DNA from 2 places in the Anaeromassilibacillus sp. 1001302B_160321_C8 genome. Region 1 is predicted to be linked to the other one. Evidence: riboswitches for the same ligand, from Rfam matches in the RefSeq annotation. Region 1 holds a riboswitch; the other holds the start of a gene.

What was found. A riboswitch is a leader RNA that binds a small molecule or an ion and turns the genes downstream of it on or off. The one in region 1 is predicted to bind cobalamin.
Region 2: linked by a shared signal. The riboswitch ahead of cbiD (cobalt-precorrin-5B (C(1))-methyltransferase CbiD) and the one ahead of I2E77_RS07645 (ABC transporter substrate-binding protein) in region 1 are both predicted to bind cobalamin.

The regions. Positions count from the first base shown of each region.
Region 1 covers NZ_JADNJD010000009.1:6,664-17,196, reverse strand. Annotated here, with positions in the region: gene I2E77_RS07650 (family 43 glycosylhydrolase) at 1-1,761, shown strand, start outside; cobalamin riboswitch at 2,314-2,505, shown strand; gene I2E77_RS07645 (ABC transporter substrate-binding protein) at 2,668-3,711, shown strand; gene I2E77_RS07640 (FecCD family ABC transporter permease) at 3,695-4,843, shown strand; gene I2E77_RS07635 (ABC transporter ATP-binding protein) at 4,840-5,601, shown strand; gene I2E77_RS07630 (hypothetical protein) at 5,619-5,840, shown strand; gene I2E77_RS07625 (class I SAM-dependent methyltransferase) at 5,812-6,591, shown strand; gene I2E77_RS13925 (methylated-DNA--[protein]-cysteine S-methyltransferase) at 6,595-7,068, shown strand; gene I2E77_RS07615 (DNA alkylation repair protein) at 7,055-7,774, shown strand; gene I2E77_RS07610 (YybH family protein) at 7,916-8,305, opposite strand; gene I2E77_RS07605 (YjdF family protein) at 8,370-8,789, opposite strand; gene I2E77_RS07600 (HAD hydrolase-like protein) at 9,299-9,964, shown strand; tRNA gene I2E77_RS07595 (tRNA-Thr) at 10,055-10,130, shown strand; tRNA gene I2E77_RS07590 (tRNA-Tyr) at 10,231-10,316, shown strand; gene I2E77_RS07585 (hypothetical protein) at 10,383-10,533, shown strand, end outside.
Region 2 covers NZ_JADNJD010000018.1:14,773-25,305, reverse strand. Annotated here, with positions in the region: gene I2E77_RS11560 (ATP-dependent DNA helicase) at 1-1,557, shown strand, start outside; gene I2E77_RS11555 (DUF1846 domain-containing protein) at 1,659-3,143, shown strand; gene I2E77_RS11550 (DUF3842 family protein) at 3,165-3,569, shown strand; gene I2E77_RS11545 (phosphoribosyltransferase) at 3,667-4,308, opposite strand; gene I2E77_RS11540 (mechanosensitive ion channel family protein) at 4,592-5,416, shown strand; cobalamin riboswitch at 5,429-5,612, shown strand; gene cbiD (cobalt-precorrin-5B (C(1))-methyltransferase CbiD) at 5,748-6,887, shown strand; gene cobM (precorrin-4 C(11)-methyltransferase) at 6,884-7,663, shown strand; gene I2E77_RS11525 (cobalt-precorrin 5A hydrolase) at 7,653-8,678, shown strand; gene cobJ (precorrin-3B C(17)-methyltransferase) at 8,696-9,421, shown strand; gene cobK (precorrin-6A reductase) at 9,435-10,208, shown strand; gene cbiT (precorrin-6Y C5,15-methyltransferase (decarboxylating) subunit CbiT) at 10,232-10,533, shown strand, end outside.

The sequences.
Region 1 (10,533 bases):
AAGCTACCGTTAAAGGCCGGCGAGTATCAGGTTTCCCTTGGTTTCCAGGAGTGGTGGAGTACATCCCGCCCGATGAAGGTCGTTGTTTCTTATGAAGGCGCGGACGGGCAGACGGTTGAGACTACGATTGGCACATTCACCAATTCCGGCGAACAGGCTTATCTGTTCCCGTTTACGGTAGAAAACGACGCGGATGTCACCATCAGCGTTCAGAGACAGAATTCCAACAACCCCGACCCGGTCCTGAGCTGGATTGCCCTGACCGGCGAAGTGGAGGAAGAGCCGAGCGAGCACATGCTGACGGTCACCTTCCCGAACACCGTCGAACTGAGCATCGATGGCGAAAGCCAGACGATTGCCAACCTGATCGGCGCATATAAAGACGTCGTAATGGCGGACACCGAGCTTGAGCTGACCTTTACGCCGCGCGTAGAAGGCCGCGAGATCGCAGGCGTCACCGTGAATGGCGAAGCCATTGCGGAAGACAGCTTTGACGTTGCCGAGTATGTGTACAGCGCGGCTATGCCGAACGCGGACACCACGATCGAGCTTGGCTTCACGGTCGTTGACAAACAGAACCTGCGCGCTGCCATTGAGATTGCAGAAGGCAGAGCGGACGAAGCAGCGGAAGCCGTACCGTCCGTACAGGAGAAGTACGAAGCGGCTTTGCAGGCGGCGAAGGACGTCGAAGCCAAGAAGACCGCAACGCAGGACGAGATCAACACCGCATGGAGCGACTTGATCGACGCGCTGCACTACCTGAGCTTTGTTGCAGGCGACAAGAGCCAGCTGGATATCCCGATGGAGATCGCAGATTCTATCAACCGCGACCTGTTCACGCCGGACAGCCTGAAAGCGCTGGACGAAGCGTATGCGGCGGCGGAAGACCTGCTGGACGATGAAGAAGTCCTGGAAGCGGACATCACCGCAGCAGTCGATGCGCTGTATGACGCGATTTACGACTTGGTCTACCGCGCAGACATCACCGAGCTGGAAGCGCTGGTCCTCAAGGGCGACGGCATTGTTGAAAACGCGGACCAGTACATCCAGAACGAGGCATGGACCGCATTCGAGACCTCTCTGGAAGAAGCAAAGACCGTGCTGGAAAATGCAAACGCAACGCAGGATGCGGTGGATACCGCAGTGAAAGACCTTACGGCAGCGATTTCCGCCCTGCGCATGATCCCGGATAAGGATGCGCTGGAAGCATTGATCGGAGAAGCTGAAGCGATCAACACCAATAAGTACACGGCGAAGAGCGTGGCAACGATGAAGGCCGCCCTGAGCACCGCGAAGGCAGTCCTGAACGACGCAGAAGCGACCGAGGAAGAGGTTGCGGACGCAGTCGAGGCGCTGGAGAACAGCATCGACGGCTTGGTCGAGAAGAGCACCTCCACGGGCTCGAAGAACAGCGGCAGCACATCTGCAAACGTCGGCAACGCATACGGCGCAGCGGGCGTTGTATCTGCAAGCCAGAGCGTGGCAGCGAATGCCTATGTGGTTTCCGACACGACGGTCAACTTCACACTGAAGCGCGGCCAGGCGTATTGCTTCAAGATGACGGTGGTCAACGGCAACGCCATGACGCCGGGCTTCACGGTCGGCAACGGCGATGTGCTGAAGACGCAGTTCGTGGCGAAGGTCGGCAACGACTATTATTACAGAGTCTATGCCATCGGCACGCCGGGCCAGAGCACGGGCGTTTACACCACCCTGCCGGGCAATGCAGCCGTGAAACATTGCACGGTTACGATTGGATAAGTGCTTTCTTAGGGAACGCCGTAGGCGCGAAAAGACGCTGTGCGTCCGATGTCTGATTGCTTCCGTAGGGTTTCCCCTGCGGAGCGGAACACGCCATAATTGCGGTTTGCTTCCGTGGTTGCTGCCGTAGGCGTGAAAGATGCTGTGCGTCCGCGTAAGACGTTGCACGTCCAGTGAAGCACTGCACGGTAACCATTGGCTAATTTAAAATGAAAGGGAAGGATTCTTCCCGATAACGGTAAGGCCCTCACCCTGGGAATTCCCAGGGTGAGGGCCTTGCTATGTTTTATCCTTCTATTTCTCACATGTGGTGGGACTGTAATTTTTGCCTGTATGAAAATTTTCGCTTGCCTCTGTAGGGCCTTCCCATATGGAGCGGAAAACAAACTCCTCGCGGTTCGTTTTCTTAGGGAACGCCGTAGGCGCGAAAAGACGCCATGCGTCCGCCGTAGGCGCGAGAGACGCTGTGCGTCCGCGAAAGACGCTGCGCGTCTGCAGTTCATGGAGATCGTTGACATTTCCCATACCGTGTTTTATACTGAAAACGACAAAAGAATCAAATGGGTCCATGGTTCAAACCACACGAGGGTTTGATGAAAAGGGAAACAAGTGCGAATCTTGTACAATCCCGTTGCTGTGATTGCGGAGCCACTTCCAAGATGCCATTGATAGAATTCCTGTTGAGAAGGCGGAAGATGGTGTGGATGCATCAGTCAGAAGACCTGCCATGGACTCGGTGGCCATTCTGCGGACGACGGAGCCGGTTGCCAGAAAACGCCCAAGGGGGACGTATACCCTTTTGACGGTCTGGAAGCCCCGCCCGCAACACTCGTTGCGGGCGTTTTTTGTTGTCTTTTGTCACGGAAGAACGAAGTGATTTCAGATCGAAAAAGGAGTGGAAAAATCATGAAAAAGAGAATCCTTGCATCCCTGTTGGCGCTTTCTATGCTGCTTAGCGTTACAGCCTGTAGCAGCGGCCTGCAGACGTCCTCCCAATTGGAGAGCGTGTCCTCCAGTGAACCGGCCGGTTTGGACGCCTCCTCACAGGAGGCATCCCAAGACGAGTCCGATTATTATCCCGTGACCGTAGAGGTGTATAACAACGCGCAGGAACTGGTGCCCTATACCTTTGAGAAATGCCCGGAAAAGACGTTGGTCTATGGGAGGAACAATGTGGAAATCCTTCTGGCGCTCGGCCTTGGTGATAAAATTGAAATGGTGGCGGATTGCAGCAGCGTACTGCCGGAGTATGCAGAGGAATTTGCCAAGCTGGATCTTCTAAAAAATCACCAGGACGTCGGCTATTTTGTCAAGGAATACGCTTTGAGTTTGGAGCCCGACATGGTCATCGGGTGGTATTCCTTGTTCAATATGGAGGATCGCATGGGGGACGTCGATTTTTGGCATGACCGTGGAATCGGAACCTATACGACCATTAATAGCGTGCTGCGTGGGGACGAATCCTTGGAGAATGAGTATCAGGATATCCGGAATCTTGCAAAAATTTATAACCGCCAGGAGAAGGCGGAAGAAATCATCGCCGATATCCAGCAATATGTCGACCAGGGAAAGCAGGCCGCGGAGGGAAAAGAGCCCCAACGCATCTTGATCGCAGAAAAATGGGAGGGCGAATACGACATCTATCATGCTAAGACAGCTGCGGGCGATATTGCGGCGCAGATGGGCGCCGAACCGCTTGGCCAGGCGGGATGGACCGATGAGGAGATCGTGGATGCCAACCCGGAAGCGATTTTCGCCGTACATGTGAGCTCTGTTTCGGACGAAGAGGCAATTGCCCTGTATACGGAAAATCCTGCATTGGCCAGCGTGGACGCGGTCAAAAACGGCCGTATCTATCCGGTGGAATACAGTCTGGCGTATGCACCCGGGGTCCGCACCAAAGATACGGTAAAACTATTCCTCAAGAGCCTCTATGGGATTGAGGCATAAGATGCAGCGGGGGGATAAACCCGTTCTTGGGAAACGCCCAAGCACGGATAAAACCCTGTCCCAGCGCCTTACAACCGGCGTGTTTCACGGAATACCGGCATATCTCTGCGCAGTCGTCCTTTTGCTGGTAGTTCTGGTGGGGTCCGTGCTTTTTGCTGTGACCGTCGGGTCCGCGGACCTGACGGTGCGCCAGGTGTATGAAGTCATCCTGTTTGAATGGTTCCACATCGGGGACCCCGCAACGCTGGCGCAAGGGGCCGTCCACGACATCGTCTGGTATATCCGGTTGCCCCGGATCGTGCTGGGGGTGGCGGTCGGCATGGGATTGGCGACCGTGGGTGTTGTGATGCAGGCCGTCGTGCAAAACCCGCTGGCGGACCCGTATATCCTGGGAATTTCTTCCGGCGCATCCTTGGGCGCAACGGCGGCAATCCTGCTGGGGATCGGCGCCTTTGGCTCGAATAGCGTCGGTGTCTGCGCCTTTTTGGGCGCGTTGGGCGTATCCTTTGCCGTCATCGGGCTTTCTCACCTTGGAGGCCGTGCAACGCCGGTCAAATTGGTCTTGGCGGGCGTGGCGCTCAGTTCGGTTTGTTCTGCCATTTCCAATTTTATCGTCTATGTGGCGGACGATCCCGGCCGCTTTATGACGGTCACCTTCTGGCTGATGGGCAGCTTGGCGGGGGCGGAATGGGAGAGCAACGGCGTGATTTTTTTGGTTGTGCTTCTGGCGATCGCCTTTTTCTTGACGCAGAGCCGCACGCTCAATCTCATGCTGCTGGGGGACGATACGGCTATCACGCTGGGAACCAATTTGCGCCGTTACCGGCAAGTGTATCTGGTGATGGCCTCGCTGGTGGTCGGCTTCGTTGTCTATGCATCGGGCGTCATCGGATTTGTAGGGTTGATGATCCCTCATGTAATCCGCGTGCTGTTCGGCGTGGATCATCGGAAGCTGTTGCCCCTGTCCGCTCTGGCGGGCGGCATCTTCCTGGTTTGGGCCGACGTGGTGGCCCGGACGATCCTTCCAAATGCGGAGTTGCCGATTGGAATCCTGATTTCGATTGTGGGGGCGCCGGCGTTTGTCCTGCTGCTTGTCAAAAAGACTTATCAGTTTGGAGGGAGGCCGTCATGAGGATTGATGCAGAGGGCCTTTCGTTCTCCTGGGGAAGCACGCAAATTTTAAAGGACATCTCCCTGCGCGCGGAGAATGGTTGTTTTGTCGGGCTGATTGGGCCGAACGGCAGTGGGAAGAGCACCTTTTTGAAATGTATCTATCGCGTATTGCAGCCCAAGATGGGCTGCATCCGGCTGGACGGGGAACCGCTTTCCCATATGAGCCATAAAGAGGCTGCAAAACGCTTGGGCGTGGTTGCACAGCACAATGCCTATGATTTTGATTTTCTGGTAAAGGATATGGTGCTGATGGGGCGCGCGCCGCATAAGCGCGCGATGGACCGCGATACAGCGGAGGACTATGCGATCATGCGCGAAGCCCTGAAGCAGGTGGGCATGGAGGTGCTGGAAAACCGCCCGTTTTCCAGCCTGTCCGGTGGGGAACAACAGCGTGTGATTTTGGCGCGCGCACTGGCGCAGCGCACAGAGGCTTTGATCCTCGACGAGCCCACCAACCATTTGGACATCAAATACCAGCTGCAATTGCTCAACATCGTCAAGTCCATGCATAAGACGGTCCTATCCGCTTTTCACGACTTAAACCTGGCGGCCATGTACAGCGACGTCATCTATGTGGTCAAGGATGGTCAAATTTATAGCAGAGGAACGCCGCGCGAGGTGCTTACAGAGCAGATGATCGAAGAGGTATACGGCGTGCGCGCCAAGGTCCGCACCGATGAAGATGGGCAGCTTTTGATTATCTATCAGGCAAAATAAAAAGGGAAGGGCCTGCCTTGGAGGAAAATCTCCAAGGCAGGCCCTTTGGCGTGCATTTTTTCGGGGCAATTGAGGGCCGGATAAAATTTGTTTGGTTCGCGGGCTGGAAAGGAATGCATGAAAATTCCGCAAAAGGATTTGCAGAGATTGGGATACGGCTTTATAATAGAAATAGCAATGATGAAACCAGCCAAGAAAGAGGGGAAACCGATGAATCGAGAACAGTACACAAAATATAACGCGGAACAGTGGGATCAGTGGGTTGAGGACGGGATCGAATGGGGAATCCCGATCTCCCACGAGGACTATTTGGCGGCAAAAAACGGGACATGGGACGTATATCTCACGCCGATGCGCCCGGTGCCACACAGCTGGTTTCCAGCGCTCAAGGGGGCGCAGCTTTTGGGGTTGGCCAGCGGCGGCGCACAGCAGATGCCGGTTTTTGCCGCTTTGGGCGCAAATTGTACGGTGTTTGACTATTCCAAAAAGCAGCTGGAAAGCGAGCGGATGGTGGCGGAACGCGAGGGCTATTCCATCCAGATTGTGCGCGGCGATATGACCAAGCCCTTGCCCTTCCCGGACGGCCAGTTTGACGTGATTTTCCATCCGGTTTCCAATTGCTACATCGAGGATGTATACCAGGTGTGGCGGGAATGTTACCGCATTCTCAAGCCGGGCGGCGTCCTTCTGGCGGGGATGGACAATGGGATTCCCTACTTGTTCAACGACGATCAAACACTTGTGGTGGAAAATGCGCTTCCGTTTAACCCGTTAAAAAACCCGGAGCAATGTGAAAAGCTGATGCGGGACGGGGACGGCATGCAATTCAGCCATTCGCTGGAAGAGCAGATCGGCGGTCAGTTAAAAGCGGGGCTTCGGCTGACCGACCTCTTTGACGACCGCGACCGGCCCGGCCAGGGACGCCTGCGGGACTTCACGCCCACCTATATCGCAACCCGCGCGATAAAACCGGAAAAGGAAGGAATGTAAAGCGTGGACGGTCTGTTTCTATACGACACTGAAATCGGTCGCATCGCGATTGGAGAAAATGGGGGCGCGATTGCCCTTCTGCGGCTTCCCGGCGAAGAGGTGCCGGGAACGGTTGTGCAACACGAAACGGAACTGCTTCGCAAAGCGGCGGAGCAGCTCCGGGAATACCTGCGCGGGGAGCGGAAGATGTTCGACTTGCCATTGGCGCCGGAAGGTACGGCGTTTCAGAAAGCGGTCTGGAGCGCTTTGCAGGAAATCCCCTATGGGCAGACGCGGTCCTATGGGGAAATCGCCGCGCAGATTGGCCGCCCCAAGGCGTGCCGCGCAGTCGGTATGGCGAACCACTGCAATCCCATCCCGATTTTTATCCCCTGCCACCGCGTGGTGGGGGCGGACGGCAGCTTGACAGGCTATGCGGGCGGATTGGAGTGTAAAAGAACCCTTTTGGATTTGGAGAGACGGTATGGGGCGCGCTGATGCATCTTTGAATATGGAATGGGGCTGGGAGGCTGTCCGGAAGGAATTGCAGGCGATGGCAGAACCGGACTATCGGGCGTTTGCTTCCGGCCTGATTCCAGGGGGAACGCCCATGCTGGGCGTGCGGCTGCCTGCGCTGCGTGGGTTGGCCAAGCGGATTGCGCGCGGGGACTGGCGCGCCTTTTTCCGCGCGGAAAAGGGGAAGTGCTTTGAAGAGACGCTTCTGCGCGGAATGGTGATCGGCTATGCAAAGGCTGATGTAGCGGAGCTGCTTGCTTATACGGAGGCGTTCGTCCCGGAGATTGGCGACTGGTCCACCTGCGACAGCTTCTGCAATACCCTGAAGTTTGTCCGCAAAGATCCGGAACGGGTGTGGGCGTTTTTGCGGCCCTATTTTTCCTCCGAACGGGAATTTGACGTGCGCTTCGGCGTCGTGATGCTCCTGGATCACTTCATCCAAGAGGCGTTCATCGACCGTGTCCTGGAGACCCTGGACAATGTCCGGCATACGGGGTATTATGCGCAGATGGCAGTCGCCTGGGCGCTTGCGGAATGCTATGCGCGCTTTCCGGAGCGGACCATGGCCTATCTGCCCAATAGCCGGCTGGATACGTTCCCTTTCAACAAGGCGTTGCAAAAGATGACCGAATCCCGGCGAATCTGCAGGGAGGAAAAGGAACGGCTGCGCGCCATGAAGCGCCGGTAACGGCGTTTAGGCTGCTTGGTCAAGGGGAAATAAGGCCAGAAGGCCGCAACTGGAAACGATCACAAAGCCAGAGCAACGGATCGTAAAAAAGGGGAAGCCACTGTATCAACAGCGGCTTCCCCCTCTTTTGAATGTGGTTCATCAGTCGTCCAATAGGGCGGTCCCATAGGAGTTGTCGATGGCGCAGAGCCATTTTCCACCGATGCGGCGATAGACATAGGTCGCACGGCGCTCCATGCTGTACGAAGATTCCGCCTTGTTGTCCGCGTCCAGAAGCGTTTGCGACAGGACCAGGACCGTGTCCCCCGCTTCGATCATCCGCATTTTTCCCTGTGTGGGGACGAGGCTGTTCTGGAAATAGGCGGCAATCTGGATGAAAGCTTCCTTGATGGCTTTCTTGCCATGGGCCTCCTTTTCCCCATTGATCACCAAGACGGCGTCCTCTGTGTAAAATTCCATCAGGTCGTCAAAGCGTTCCTCACGGATCGCCTGATCCGCCTGCTGGATGAGGGATTGAATCTCTGGATTCATCGATCAACGCTCCTTTCAAAACGCTAGCCTTTAAAATACAGCGGAAAAGGATGTGGGGCAGATGTTACCTGCCCCTGTGCTTTTCCTTTTTGCGCTGTTGGCGCAGGGCAAACCGCCGCGCTTTTTCCTCTTCGGATTGCTGTTTGCGGAGTTTTTTGCGCTCTTGTTTGCCCAGTTCCCGCTGCATTTGCAGGGCCTGTTGCGATTTGGTTCCCGTTCCGGTGCGGCAAAGCGCCTGCTTTGCTGCGCGCCGCGCCCGTTTGGGGTTCCGAATCTGCGAGGGGATTCCCTCTGCTGCAACGGGTGGACTGAACCGCATGCTATCCCAGTGCTTGAGTAGGAAGTCGTATACCTCGTAATCTTTGGGTTCTGCGCCAAAGACCACCCGGCATGCTTCCACCTGGCCGCTTTCGGTGCGCTCATAGACGCCCACCCAAAACGGTTCCTCAAAAAATACCGTGAGTTTCGCTGCTGTTGTGTCCATTTTGATTCCTCCCATTGTATAATCCTGCAAAGAACGGACGACCCATGGGAGGGAGGGTTACTGGCCGGGAGATCCCCGGCGCGCGGACTACCAACCGCGCCGTGTTTTTATCCTTGCCACTCTATCATACCGTCTTTTTGCTTAGCCCGCAAGAGCGCTTCCGGAAAGGGATGCTGGCTTTTTCTCTCCGGTTTGGAAAACATGTTTTTAACTTGCTTTTTATAGCCTTTGTCTTGACAGGATAGGGGAAAATGGATTAAAGTTGGAAAACGTATGGGAGAACTTTCCGATGGCCGGAACAGGTCTGCGTAGAACCACAACGTCTACAGGAGACGGAGGCAGAATGGAAAAAGCCCCACCGGGAGGAAGCTTCCCGACAAATTAGGATATACTAGTATGGCTGCGGACAGGTTTTGCAAAGCGGACAGGCTGTTGCACAAGTCAGGCGGCAGCAGGTGGCCTATGGATCAAAGTCTCAACCGGGAAATGGAAGGACGGAGGAACTACCGATGAAATGTAATTATAAGATTGTTCTGTTTGACTTGGACGGAACCCTCTGCGAATCGGGCGAGGGAATTTTAAACAGCGCCAAGTATGCAATCCGTGAGATGGGATTTCCCGTCCCTCCGCCGGAGGTCATGCGCAAATTTATCGGGCCGCCCATGGGACAGAGCATGCGCAATTTTTGCGGGATGAGCCAGGAGCAGGCGGAAAAGGCCGTTGCGCTGTATCGCCAGCGGTATAACCGGATCGGTTGGAGAGAAAACCGCCTGTATCCGGGAATCGAGGCGCTATTAAAGGATTTGAAAGCTTCCGGCGCAAAGCTGTCGACGGCCTCCTCGAAGCCAAAGCCGATCTTGGAACACATCGTCCAAGCGTATGACATCCGAACATATTTTGACGCGCTGGTGGCAGCCGGGCCCGACGGATTCCATTCCAGCAAGCCGGAGATGATTGCGCAGGCGATCCGGGAGTGCGGCGGCGCAGAAAAGCGCGAGGTTGTCATGATCGGAGACACCCATTTTGACGCGCGCGGCGCGGTTGAGGCTGGGGTGGACTTTTTGGCGGCAGCTTATGGCTATGGGACAAAAGAGGAGCTAGCAGAGGCTGGGGCGGTCTGGTTTGCGGATTCGGTGGACGCCCTGCGGCCCTATCTCTTTTCCAACGAAAATTAAACCAAATTTTTCAAAAATCTTTGCATTTCGGGCTTGACAAATGGACAAAAAGTATGGTATATTAGTCAAGCACTCTTGAGTGATGCAAATGCTGGTGTAGCTCAGTTGGTAGAGCAGCTGATTTGTAATCAGCAGGTCAGGGGTTCAAGTCCGTTCACCAGCTCCAGCAGGTTATCTGCTTTTGGCGGACACGGAGCTTGGTGTTTGGGAAGAGTTCCCTGTCAACGCCAGAGACAAGCTTGCTTCTGAAATGGGGCGGCACATATGGAGGAGTTCCCGAGTGGCCAAAGGGGGCAGACTGTAAATCTGTTGCTTTTCAGCTTCGATGGTCCGAATCCATCCTCCTCCACCAATGTAAGAAGATCCGGCATGTGTGAATGTGCCGGGTCTTTTGTTTTTTGTAAAGGATGTAGCAGATATGGTATTCGATATGGCGTTTCATATGGCATTCCCCTTTTGGGAGGAGATTCAAGAGCAGGGATGTGGCATTGAATTTGCATATGCCAGAACCGCTACTTTGGAATCGTATTCTGAGAACCGGCATTTCGCGATTGCATTGTTGAAAAGCA
Region 2 (10,533 bases), on a different contig from region 1:
ATGCGGGATCAGGGCTTGCGGCTCAAGACCATCACGCTGACCGCCAAGGACAAAATCTGCTTTTTGGAACAGAGGGATTGCAACCCGGAAGCCTGCCCCTATGCGAACGGCTACTATGACCGCGCCAACCAAGCACTGTATGAGCTGGTCCACGATTGCGAGGCGGTGACCCGGGAAGCGGTGGAGGCCTGCGCGCAAAAACATCGAGTGTGCCCGTTTGAACTCTCTTTGGACGCCGCCCTTTGGTGCGACGCCATCATCGGTGACTACAATTATCTGTTCGACCCGGTGGTGTATCTGAAGCGCTTTTTTGGGGAAAGCCCAGGCGAGTATGTCTTTTTGGTGGATGAGGCGCACAACCTGGTCGACCGCTCCCGCGACATGTATTCGGCGGCGCTGCACAAATCCACCGTGTTGCAGGCAAGGAGGCTCGTTGGAAAGGAAGAGCGCAAGCTTTTCCGTGCACTGGGCGCCGTGAACACCGAGATGCTTACTCTGCGCAAGGCGTGCGGGGAATCCCGAACGCTTACGCAGGAAGAAGCGCCCAAAGAACTCCTGACCGCTCTGAACCGCTTTATTTCTTGCTGGGAGGAGTGGGCGGAGGAGCACCGCCATTCCCGGACCGATCCGCTCCTGTTGCAGCTCTATTTTGACGCATTGTTTTTTCTGCGGATTGCGGAGCTCTACGACGATCACTTTGTCACCTACGTGACGGTCAGCGGGAGCGATGTAACAGTGAAGCTCCTCTGTCTGGATCCGTCGCCCTTGCTGGACAAGGCGATGCAGCGCGGCCGTGCGTCCATTTTCTTTTCTGCCACACTTTCCCCGTTGGACTATTTTACTTCGGTGCTCGGCGGGGATGACACCACAAAGAAATATGTGCTGCCCTCCCCGTTCGATCCGGCCCACCTGGGGCTCTTTATCGACGACCGGGTCAGCACCAAATATCGGGATCGGGCGCGCAGCCTCCATCCTGTCGCGGAATTGCTTTATGCCATGTTACAGGGGAGGCAGGGAAATTATTTGGCCTATTTCCCGTCCTACTCCTATATGAACGAAGTGTACCGTGTTTTCCGGGAGCGTTACCCAGAGGTGCAAACCCTTTTGCAGACCGCTGGTATGGACGAAGAAGCACGGATGGAATTCCTCAACCGTTTTGATGTGGAGCCGGAAGGGACCTTGCTGGGGTTTTGCGTATTGGGCGGCATTTATGCAGAGGGGATCGATCTGCGCGGGGAGCGGTTGATCGGCACGGCGATCGTCGGCGTTGGACTGCCGCAGGTGAACGCAGAGCAGGAGATCCTGCGCGCTTACTATGACCGGACAAACGGGGAAGGGTTTGCCTTTGCCTATCAATATCCAGGGATGAACAAGGTTTTGCAAGCGGCAGGGCGTGTGATCCGCGGCGAGCAGGACCGCGGAGTGGTCCTGCTGATCGACAGCCGCTTTTCCACCGCATCCTACCGAAACTTGTTCCCCACACATTGGCAGCATTTTCAGACGGTGCGTTCGGCTCCCGAATTGGAACAGGCCGTGGCTGCCTTTTGGGAGCACTAAAATTTGAGAATCTTTTTGCAGGAAGTTGCATTCTCTCCGTGCTTTTACTATAATATGAGTATTATTGAGGTCTTAAAGGGAAATGATGAGAGAGGTAGAACATGAAAGCAGTAGGGTTTGATAACGACAAATATTTGGAGACACAATCGAAGCATATTTCCGAGCGCATTTCCATGTTTGACAACAAGCTGTACTTAGAGATGGGCGGGAAACTGTTCGACGATTTTCACGCTTCGCGCGTGTTGCCGGGATTCCAGCCGGACAGCAAGATGAAGATGCTTCTGCATCTTTCCGATCAAGTGGAAATCGTGATTGTCATCAATGCGACGGACATCGAGAAAAGTAAAATGCGTGGGGACATCGGCATCACCTACGATGCGGATGTTCTGCGTCTGATCGATGCGTTCCGGGACATCGGCCTCTATGTGGGAAGTGTAGTAATTGCCCAGTATGCAGGGCAACCCGTAGCGGATGCCTTTAAAAACCACTTGGAGCAGTTGGGCGTAAAGGTATATCTGCACTATCCGATTGAGGGGTATCCGTCCAATATCCCCCATATCGTCAGCGACGAAGGCTTTGGCAAGAATCAGTATGTGGAAACCTCGCGTCCGCTGGTGGTGGTGACGGCTCCTGGGCCGGGCAGCGGAAAAATGGCGACCTGCCTTTCACAGCTCTACCATGAATACAAGCATGGCATCAAAGCGGGATATGCCAAATTCGAGACGTTCCCGATTTGGAATCTGCCGCTGAAGCATCCGGTCAATCTGGCGTATGAGGCGGCGACGGCCGATCTCAATGACGTCAACATGATCGATCCGTTCCATTTGGAGGCTTATGGGGAGACCACGGTCAATTACAACCGCGATGTGGAGGTGTTCCCGGTTTTGAATGCCATTCTGGAAAAGATCACCGGAAGCAGCCCCTATAAGTCGCCGACGGATATGGGCGTCAATATGGCGGGAAATTGCATCATTGACGATGAGGTTTGCCGGGAGGCATCCAAACAGGAGATTGTCCGCCGGTATTACCACGCGATGTGCGAGCAGCGGCAGGGGCGCATTGCGGAAGACGTTGTATATAAACTGGAACTTGTGATGAACCAGGCGGGCGTTACGGTGGAGGACCGCCATGTGGTGCGCCCCGCCTTGGAACGTGCAGAAGAGACCGGCATGCCTGCTGCGGCCATTGAATTGGGGGATGGTAAAATCATCACAGGGAAGACCTCTTCGCTCTTGGGGGCCTCCGCTGCGGTGCTGCTGAACGCACTCAAGCATCTGGGGGGGATCAGCCATACCATGCCGCTGATTTCTCCGATTGTCATTGAACCCATCCAGAATTTAAAAACGAGGCATTTGGGGAACCTGAACCCACGTCTCCATACAGATGAAATCTTAATCGCTCTTTCCATCTGTGCTGCTACCAATCCAACCGCAGAGTTGGCGCTCCGCCAGTTGCCGAAATTGCGCGGATGCGAAGCCCACTCTTCGGTGATCCTTTCCCCGGTGGATGAGACCACCTTCCGCAAATTGGGCGTCAATCTGACCTGCGAACCGAAGTACCAGACCAAAAAGCTCTATCATAAATAACGGCGGGAAGGGAGAAGCGATATGCGGATTGTCGTAATCGACGGACAGGGAGGCGGCATAGGGAGAAGCCTCGTAGAGCGCATTCGTTCCGAATTGCCAGACGTGCAGATTGTTGCCGTCGGCACCAATTCCCTTGCAACGTCGGCTATGCTTAAGGCGGGGGCAAATGTCGGCGCGACGGGCGAAAACGCCGTGATTTGTAATGTGAAACATGCGGATGTAGTTGCCGGCCCAATCGGGATGATGGTGGCAAATTCCCTGTGGGGTGAAATTACCCCGGCAATGGCGTCGGCAGTTTCTGAAAGCCCTGCGCAAAAGGTGTTGATCCCCGTGGAGCAGTGCCATGTGCATGTGGCCGGTGTTGTAGAAAAGCCGATGTCCCGATATATCGAGGACGCGGTGGCTGTTATTCGATCCTGTCAATAAAAAACCGCTGCCAGTGCTTTTTGCATGGCAGCGGTTTTTTATAGTCCAAACGGCTTGGTGCCCCTTTTTTTTTAAAGTAGCGCCAAACCAAGGCCGGTCAAATTTTTGAATACCCGTAACTGTTTACAATGGCGTCGATCTTGCGCTTCTGCTGGCAGTCCGGACAATCTTTAAAAGCATAGGTTTGGTAGTTTGGAATATCTTCGGGAGTAAAGATGGTATCGACATGCACACCGCCCATTTCGGTGATTGCGCTGAAAATGGCGGAGATTCCGATCACATTGCCTCCATAGTATTTGATGCATTCCAGGGATCGGTTGATGGTTTTGCCGGTGGTTGCGGAAGCCACCAGGAGGAGAATGTTCTTTTGCCAGACCATCGGCTGGATATTGTCGCGGAAAATCATCTGCCCGTTGGTATTGAATTCCGGGGTGATGATGCAGATGTCGCTCTTATCGTTCATGGACATGATGCCAGATTTAGAAAGATAGCGCGCTAAGAAAGCGGCGATAACCTCACAGCCATCCATACATACGATTGTGTCTACCATGGTGTTGTTTTCGTACTTCATCGCCATGGTCGCTGCCGCTTCATAAGCCATTGCATGGCGGTGCTTGATACTGGTCATATCAATATAATAGTTGATATGCGAGTGATTGGTGGCAAAATGACCCGGGATCACTTTGATCGAGATTTTGCTGTTCTTAGGGGATTTAATTTTGATCGCTCTGCTTTCCATACGATTCCTCCATTCTCCAATTGCTGGAATGAATTTTCAAGCCGCAGCCATCCGCAAATTGGCGTTTTGATGCAAAAAGCTGATGCCCTGGAAATTTTGCAAACACGAATCGCTGTGGATTTATCTATACCATACCATTTATTTGTAAAAAACGCAATATAGTTTAAAAAATATATACAAAACATATAAATTCTTGTGCGAAATTTTTTGCAAGACTTTGTTTAATATAATAGGAATTGTTAAAGCGAGTGTGGCAAATCTTTTCGAAAGGGATGCGATCGAAATGTCATTTGAAGATGTTTGGCAAAAGTTTTTAACATGGCTCTTAGATATGTTGCCCAATGTAATTGGCGCCGCGCTAATCTTTGCCGGCGGATGGTGGCTGAGCAACGTGGTAGTGCGCTTAATCAAGCGCACGATGACACGAGCCCGCACAGAGACTGGGATCGTTACATTCTTGTGTTCCCTGGCGAATGCAGCGGCGAAGATTATCATCAGCATTATGGCCCTGTCGCAGTTGGGGGTTCCCGTCGGGCCAATGATCACGGCGATTGGTGCGGCAGGAGTGACCGTTGGCTTAGCGTTAAAGGAAAATATGACCAACATCGCCAGCGGTGCACAGATCGTTTTTACAAAGCCCTTTGCAGTGGGGGATTACCTCTTGGTAGACAATGTAGAAGGCACAGTGGAGCGCATTGAGATGATGTTCACAACCCTTCGGACCTTTGACAACAAGGAGATCGTTATCCCGAATTCGACCATTACCGTCAGTACAATTATAAATTATACGGCGATGAAAACACGGCGGTTGGATTTGCGCTATTCGGTGGGATACGAAGACGATCTTTCAAAAGTAAAAGAGGTGCTTCAAGAACTGACGGATAAGAATCCTTTGGTCGAGCGGGATCCAGAGCCATTGATCGCCGTGGAGGAACATAAGGACAGTTGTATCCAAATGCTGGTGCGCGTTTGGTGCAAAACGGACGATTACTGGACGCTTTACTATCAGATGCAGGAGGATGTGAAACTGGCATTTGACCGCGAGGGAATTCACATTCCATTTCCACAATTGGATGTGCATCTGGACCGGCCGGTTGACAAAATATAGAAATCCGTTTAAAATAGGGCACAGGATATAGGTGCTCCTTTCCAGGAAAGGGGCTGAAAAGGGAAGCGGGTGTGATTCCCGCGCAAGTCCGTTGCTGTGAATACGGAGCGAGCTCCAAAAACCACTGGGAAACCGGGAAGGTGGAGTGTTGCAGAGATGTATGAGCCAGAATACCTGCCTATATGCTTCATGCGACTCCACGGTACTGGAGTGCGCGTGGCTGAAGGAACCACAGTGGGAGCAGAAGGACTGCGCCCATGATTTCCGCCATTCACGCCATTCGGTCATGCGAGTGACTGAATGGCGTTTTTTATTCGCAGGAGGACCGCCCATGAAGCTGGAGGAATATGTTTACCGGGACCAGAAGCGCCTGCGGTGTGGTTATACCACCGGCAGCTGTGCAGCGGCAGCGGCAAAGGCCGCCGCGCAGATGCTGCTTTCCGGTGAGCGTGTCGATCAGGTGGCGCTTTCTACACCGAAGGGGGTTCTTTTGCAATTGCCAGTCGGCCATATCCGGCTTTCGGAGGAGTCTGTTTCCTGCGCGGTGCAAAAGGACAGCGGGGACGATCCCGATGTGACGGACGGCGTATGGGTATTTGCAGAAGTGCGCCGTGCGGACAAGGGGGTATATATTGCCGGCGGAGAGGGCATTGGCCGGGTGACGCGCCCGGGGCTTGCTTGCGCCGTTGGGGAGGCGGCCATCAATCCCGGCCCGCGCCGGATGATCGCCAACGTTTTGCAGGAGGTTGGGGAAACCTATGGGTATACCGGCGGTTGGCAGGTGACCCTTTCCGTACCGGAGGGGAAACGGCTTGCGGAAAAGACCTTTAATCCCCGGCTGGGGATCACCGGGGGGATTTCCATCCTGGGGACTAGCGGGATTGTGGAGCCGATGAGCGAACGCGCGCTGGTCGATACCATCCGGACGGAGCTCCGGCAGTTGCGCACCTTGGGGGCGCGTACGGTTGTGGCGGTACCCGGAAATTACGGAGAAACCTTTCTGCGGGAACAGATGCGCCTCCCTTGCCGTGCCGTCTCGTGCAGCAATTACATTGGGGAGCTGCTGGACATGGCGGTGGAATTCGGCTTTGAGGGGCTTTTGCTGGTGGGGCATGCGGGAAAGCTGGTCAAGCTGGCCGGTGGCGTGATGAATACCCATTCCCGTTACGCGGATGCCCGGATGGAGATTATCACCGCCCATGCTGCGCTCTGCGGCGTTTCCCCAGTGTTGGCAGGAAAGCTGATGGACTGCGTCACAACGGATGAAGCGTTTGAACTCTTGCAAAAAGAACAGTTGCTGTCCCCTGTGATGGACAGCCTCATACAAAAGATACATTTTCATATAAACGCCCGCGTCCGCGGACAGCTGACGGTTGGAGCGGTCTTGTTTTCCAATGCATTTGGCCTTTTGGGGCAAACCGCAGAGGTAGATGGATTGTTGCAACGCCTGAAAGGAGAGGAAATCGAATGATTCATATTGTCGGAGCGGGGTCCGGCGCCGTTGATTTGATTACGGTGCGGGGCGCACGGCTGCTAGAAGAAGCGGATACGGTGGTCTATGCCGGTTCCCTGGTGAATCCGGAAATCCTCACGACCTATACGAAATCCGGCTGCAAAGTCTATGACAGTGCCCGGATGACCCTGGAAGAGGTGCTGGACGTGCTTCTGACAGCGGAACGGGCAGGGGAAAAGGTGGTCCGGCTGCACACAGGAGATCCGTGCTTGTACGGCGCCATCCGGGAGCAAATGGATGCCTTAGATGCCGCCGGTGTACCGTATGAAGTGGTGCCGGGGGTCAGCTCATTCTGTGGGGCGGCCGCTGCGCTGCACGCGGAATATACGCTGCCGGGCGTCTCGCAGTCCGTTGTGATCACGCGGATGGCCGGGCGGACGCCGGTCCCGGAAAAGGAGTCGGTCGCCAGCTTTGCGAAGCACGGTGCGACCATGGTCGTTTTTTTGAGCACCTCCTATTTGGAAGGCCTGCGGGAGCAGCTCCTGGAGGGCGGATATGCAAAGGACACGCCCGCAGCCATTGTCTATAAGGCGACTTGGCCGGACGAAAAGGTGGTCCGCGGCACGGTGGACGACCTCCCACAGATGGCTTCGGAAAATGGGATTACCAAAACGGCGTTGATTTTGGTCGGCGGATTCCTTGGAACGCAGTACGACCGCTCAAAACTCTACGCGCCCGATTTCTCCCACGGATACCGCGCAGCGAAAACCGGAGGCGCGCCCCATGCGGATTGAGTGTATCGCATTCACCGCCAGCGGCGTCCGGTTGGCGCAGCGGTTGGCGGAGTTTTTCCGCGACGGAGGGGATATTTGTACCGTAAGTGCGCCGGAAAAATACGCGAAAAATGGCGTTGCGGCCTTGGATTCGCTTGCAGATTGGACAGCGCGCTCCTTTGGACAGGCGGATGCGCTCATCTTTGTCAGCGCCTGTGGCATTGCAGTCCGCAGTGTTGCACCGCATTTAAGGAGCAAATTTACCGATCCGGCGGTAGTGGCTGTGGACGACTGCGGACGGTTTGCCATACCGCTTGTATCCGGGCATGTGGGGGGAGCCAATGCGCTCGCCCGGCGGATCGCCGCTGCAATTGGAGCACAGGCGGCTGTCACTACGGCAACCGATGGGAACGATGTATTTGCGGTGGATACATGGGCGGCGGATCAGGGATTCCTGGTCGTGCGTCCCAATGCGGCAAAAGCCGTTTCCGCCGCGCTGCTCAATGGGGAACCGGTGGGGTTCCATAGTGACTTTCCAGTGGAGGGGACGCTTCCAAAAGGAATCGTTCCTGCGAAGGAAGGTAAAGTCGGAATCCGCATATCCCTTACGTATGAAGAGACGTTTCAGACGACCTGTTGGCTTCTTCCAAGGATTTTGACGCTTGGAATTGGCTGCAAAAGAGGGACAGAACCGATCAAGATACAAAAAGCGGTTGATTCCACCTTACAAGGGAAATACCTTTACATGGAAAGCGTGCAAAATGTTGCGTCCATCGACAAAAAATGCGATGAAATCGGGCTTTTGGAGTTCTGTAAAGCAAATTGCCTTGTCTGTAATTTTTTCTCGGCGGAGCAGCTAACGAGGGCAAAAGGCCGCTTTACGGGGTCTGCATTTGTGCAAAATACGGTCGGCGTGGACAATGTTTGCGAGCGCGCAGCCGTACTGGGGAGCGGCGGAGCGCTTCTCGTGGGAAAACAAGTATTTTCGGGTGTGACCGTCGCAGTGGCGGCCGCGCCGCTGGTGATTCGATTTTAGTGGAAAGAGGGGATGCTATGAGACTCTATATTGTTGGAATCGGTCCGGGAGAGGCGACGCAGATGACCCAGCGTGCGCAGGCTGCCTTGGAGCGCAGCGAGTTGATCGTGGGGTATACCGCTTACGTCGATCTGGTCCGCCCTCTTTTCCCTGAAAAATCGTTTTTGACCACTTCGATGCGCGGCGAGGTGGAGCGCTGCCGGTTGGCGGTGGAACAGGCGCTAACCGGGCGGACCGTATCCTTGGTTTGCAGCGGCGACGCGGGCGTTTATGGGATGGCAAGCCCAGCGTTGGAGGCGGCGGAGGCCTATCCCCAGTTGGACATCGAGGTGGTCCCGGGGGTGACGGCCGCGTGCAGCGGTGCTGCGCTATTGGGAGCGCCTCTTTCCCACGACTTTGCCGTCATCAGCCTGAGCGACCTCTTGACCCCTTGGCCATTGATTGAGAAGCGGTTGGCTTGCGCGGCGGAGGCGGATTTTGTCCTGTGCCTGTACAACCCGTCGAGCAAGAAACGCGCAGATTATCTCCGCAGGGCCTGTGAGATTGTCCGGCGGTTCCGCCAGGCGGAGACCCCTGCGGGGGTTGTGCGGGAGATTGGACGTGCGGGGGAGTCCCATGCGTTGATGACCTTGGAGGAATTGCAGGAATACCGAGCAGACATGTTTACGACGGTATTCATCGGCAACTCCCAGACCAAGATCCTCAACGGCCGCTTGGTGACGCCGCGCGGCTATCGAACCTGATGGAGGAAGAAGCATGGCGCCACAAATTTTGCTGTTTGCAGGGACCAGCGAGGGGAGGCGGTTGGCCGAACGCCTTTCCGCGCATGGGATTTCCTTCTATGTCAGTGTTGCAACCGCATACGGCGAGACGCTTTTAGAACATGCGCACGCCTCCATCCTACAGGGGCGGATGGACCGGGAGGAAATCATCGCGTTTTTGCGGGCACATCCCGTCGAGTGTGTGGTGGACGCCACGCATCCATACGCAGCTTTGGCCACGGAACATATCCGAGGCGCCTGCCGGGAGACGGGGACGGAGTATCTGCGCCTTTTGCGTGAAGAGTCTGAAGATGGCTGGCGGGAAGATTGTCTCTATGTCTCCACCGCGCAGGAAGCGGCGCAATCGCTCAAGAACTTGCCGGGAAATATCTTATTGACGACCGGGTCAAAAGAGCTTTCGGCTTTTACGGAAGTCCCGGACTATGCAGAACGGTCCTTTGTGCGGATGCTCCCTACGGAAGAGGCCGTGCGGAAGGCGTTGTCGCTCAGATGGACGCCGGGGCATCTGATTTGTATGCAGGGACCTTTTTCCGAGGAGCTGAACCTCGCCTTGCTCCACCAGCTCGACATTCAGGTTCTGGTGACCAAGGAATCCGGAAAAGCGGGCGGCTTTTGGGAAAAGCTCCGTGCAGCACAGAAAGCGGGGGCGCGCACCATCGTGATCGGGCGGCCGCCCCAAGTTCCAGGGGATTCATTTGAGGTGCTTTGGCAAAAGTTGTGTAAGCGATTTATGATAAACTCCCGATAAAGAGAGAAAAGGCGGTGGTAGGCATGGCAAAGAAGATTTGGCTGGTAGGAATCGGCATGGGGAATCGGGATACCTTGACCATTGGCGCATGGAACATCTTAAAGAACTGTGACTGTCTGATCGGCGCCCAGCGGATGCTCGACGCTTTCCCAGAGCTTACCTGCCGTCGATTCGCAGCAACGGCTCCGGAAAAGATCGCTGCCTATCTCCAAGAACACCCGGAGTTCCAAACGATCGGCGTGGTGTTCTCCGGCGATGTGGGCTTTTACAGCGGGGCGAAAAAGCTGCGCAGTTTGTTTCCAGAGCATTTGATCGAGGAATGCTG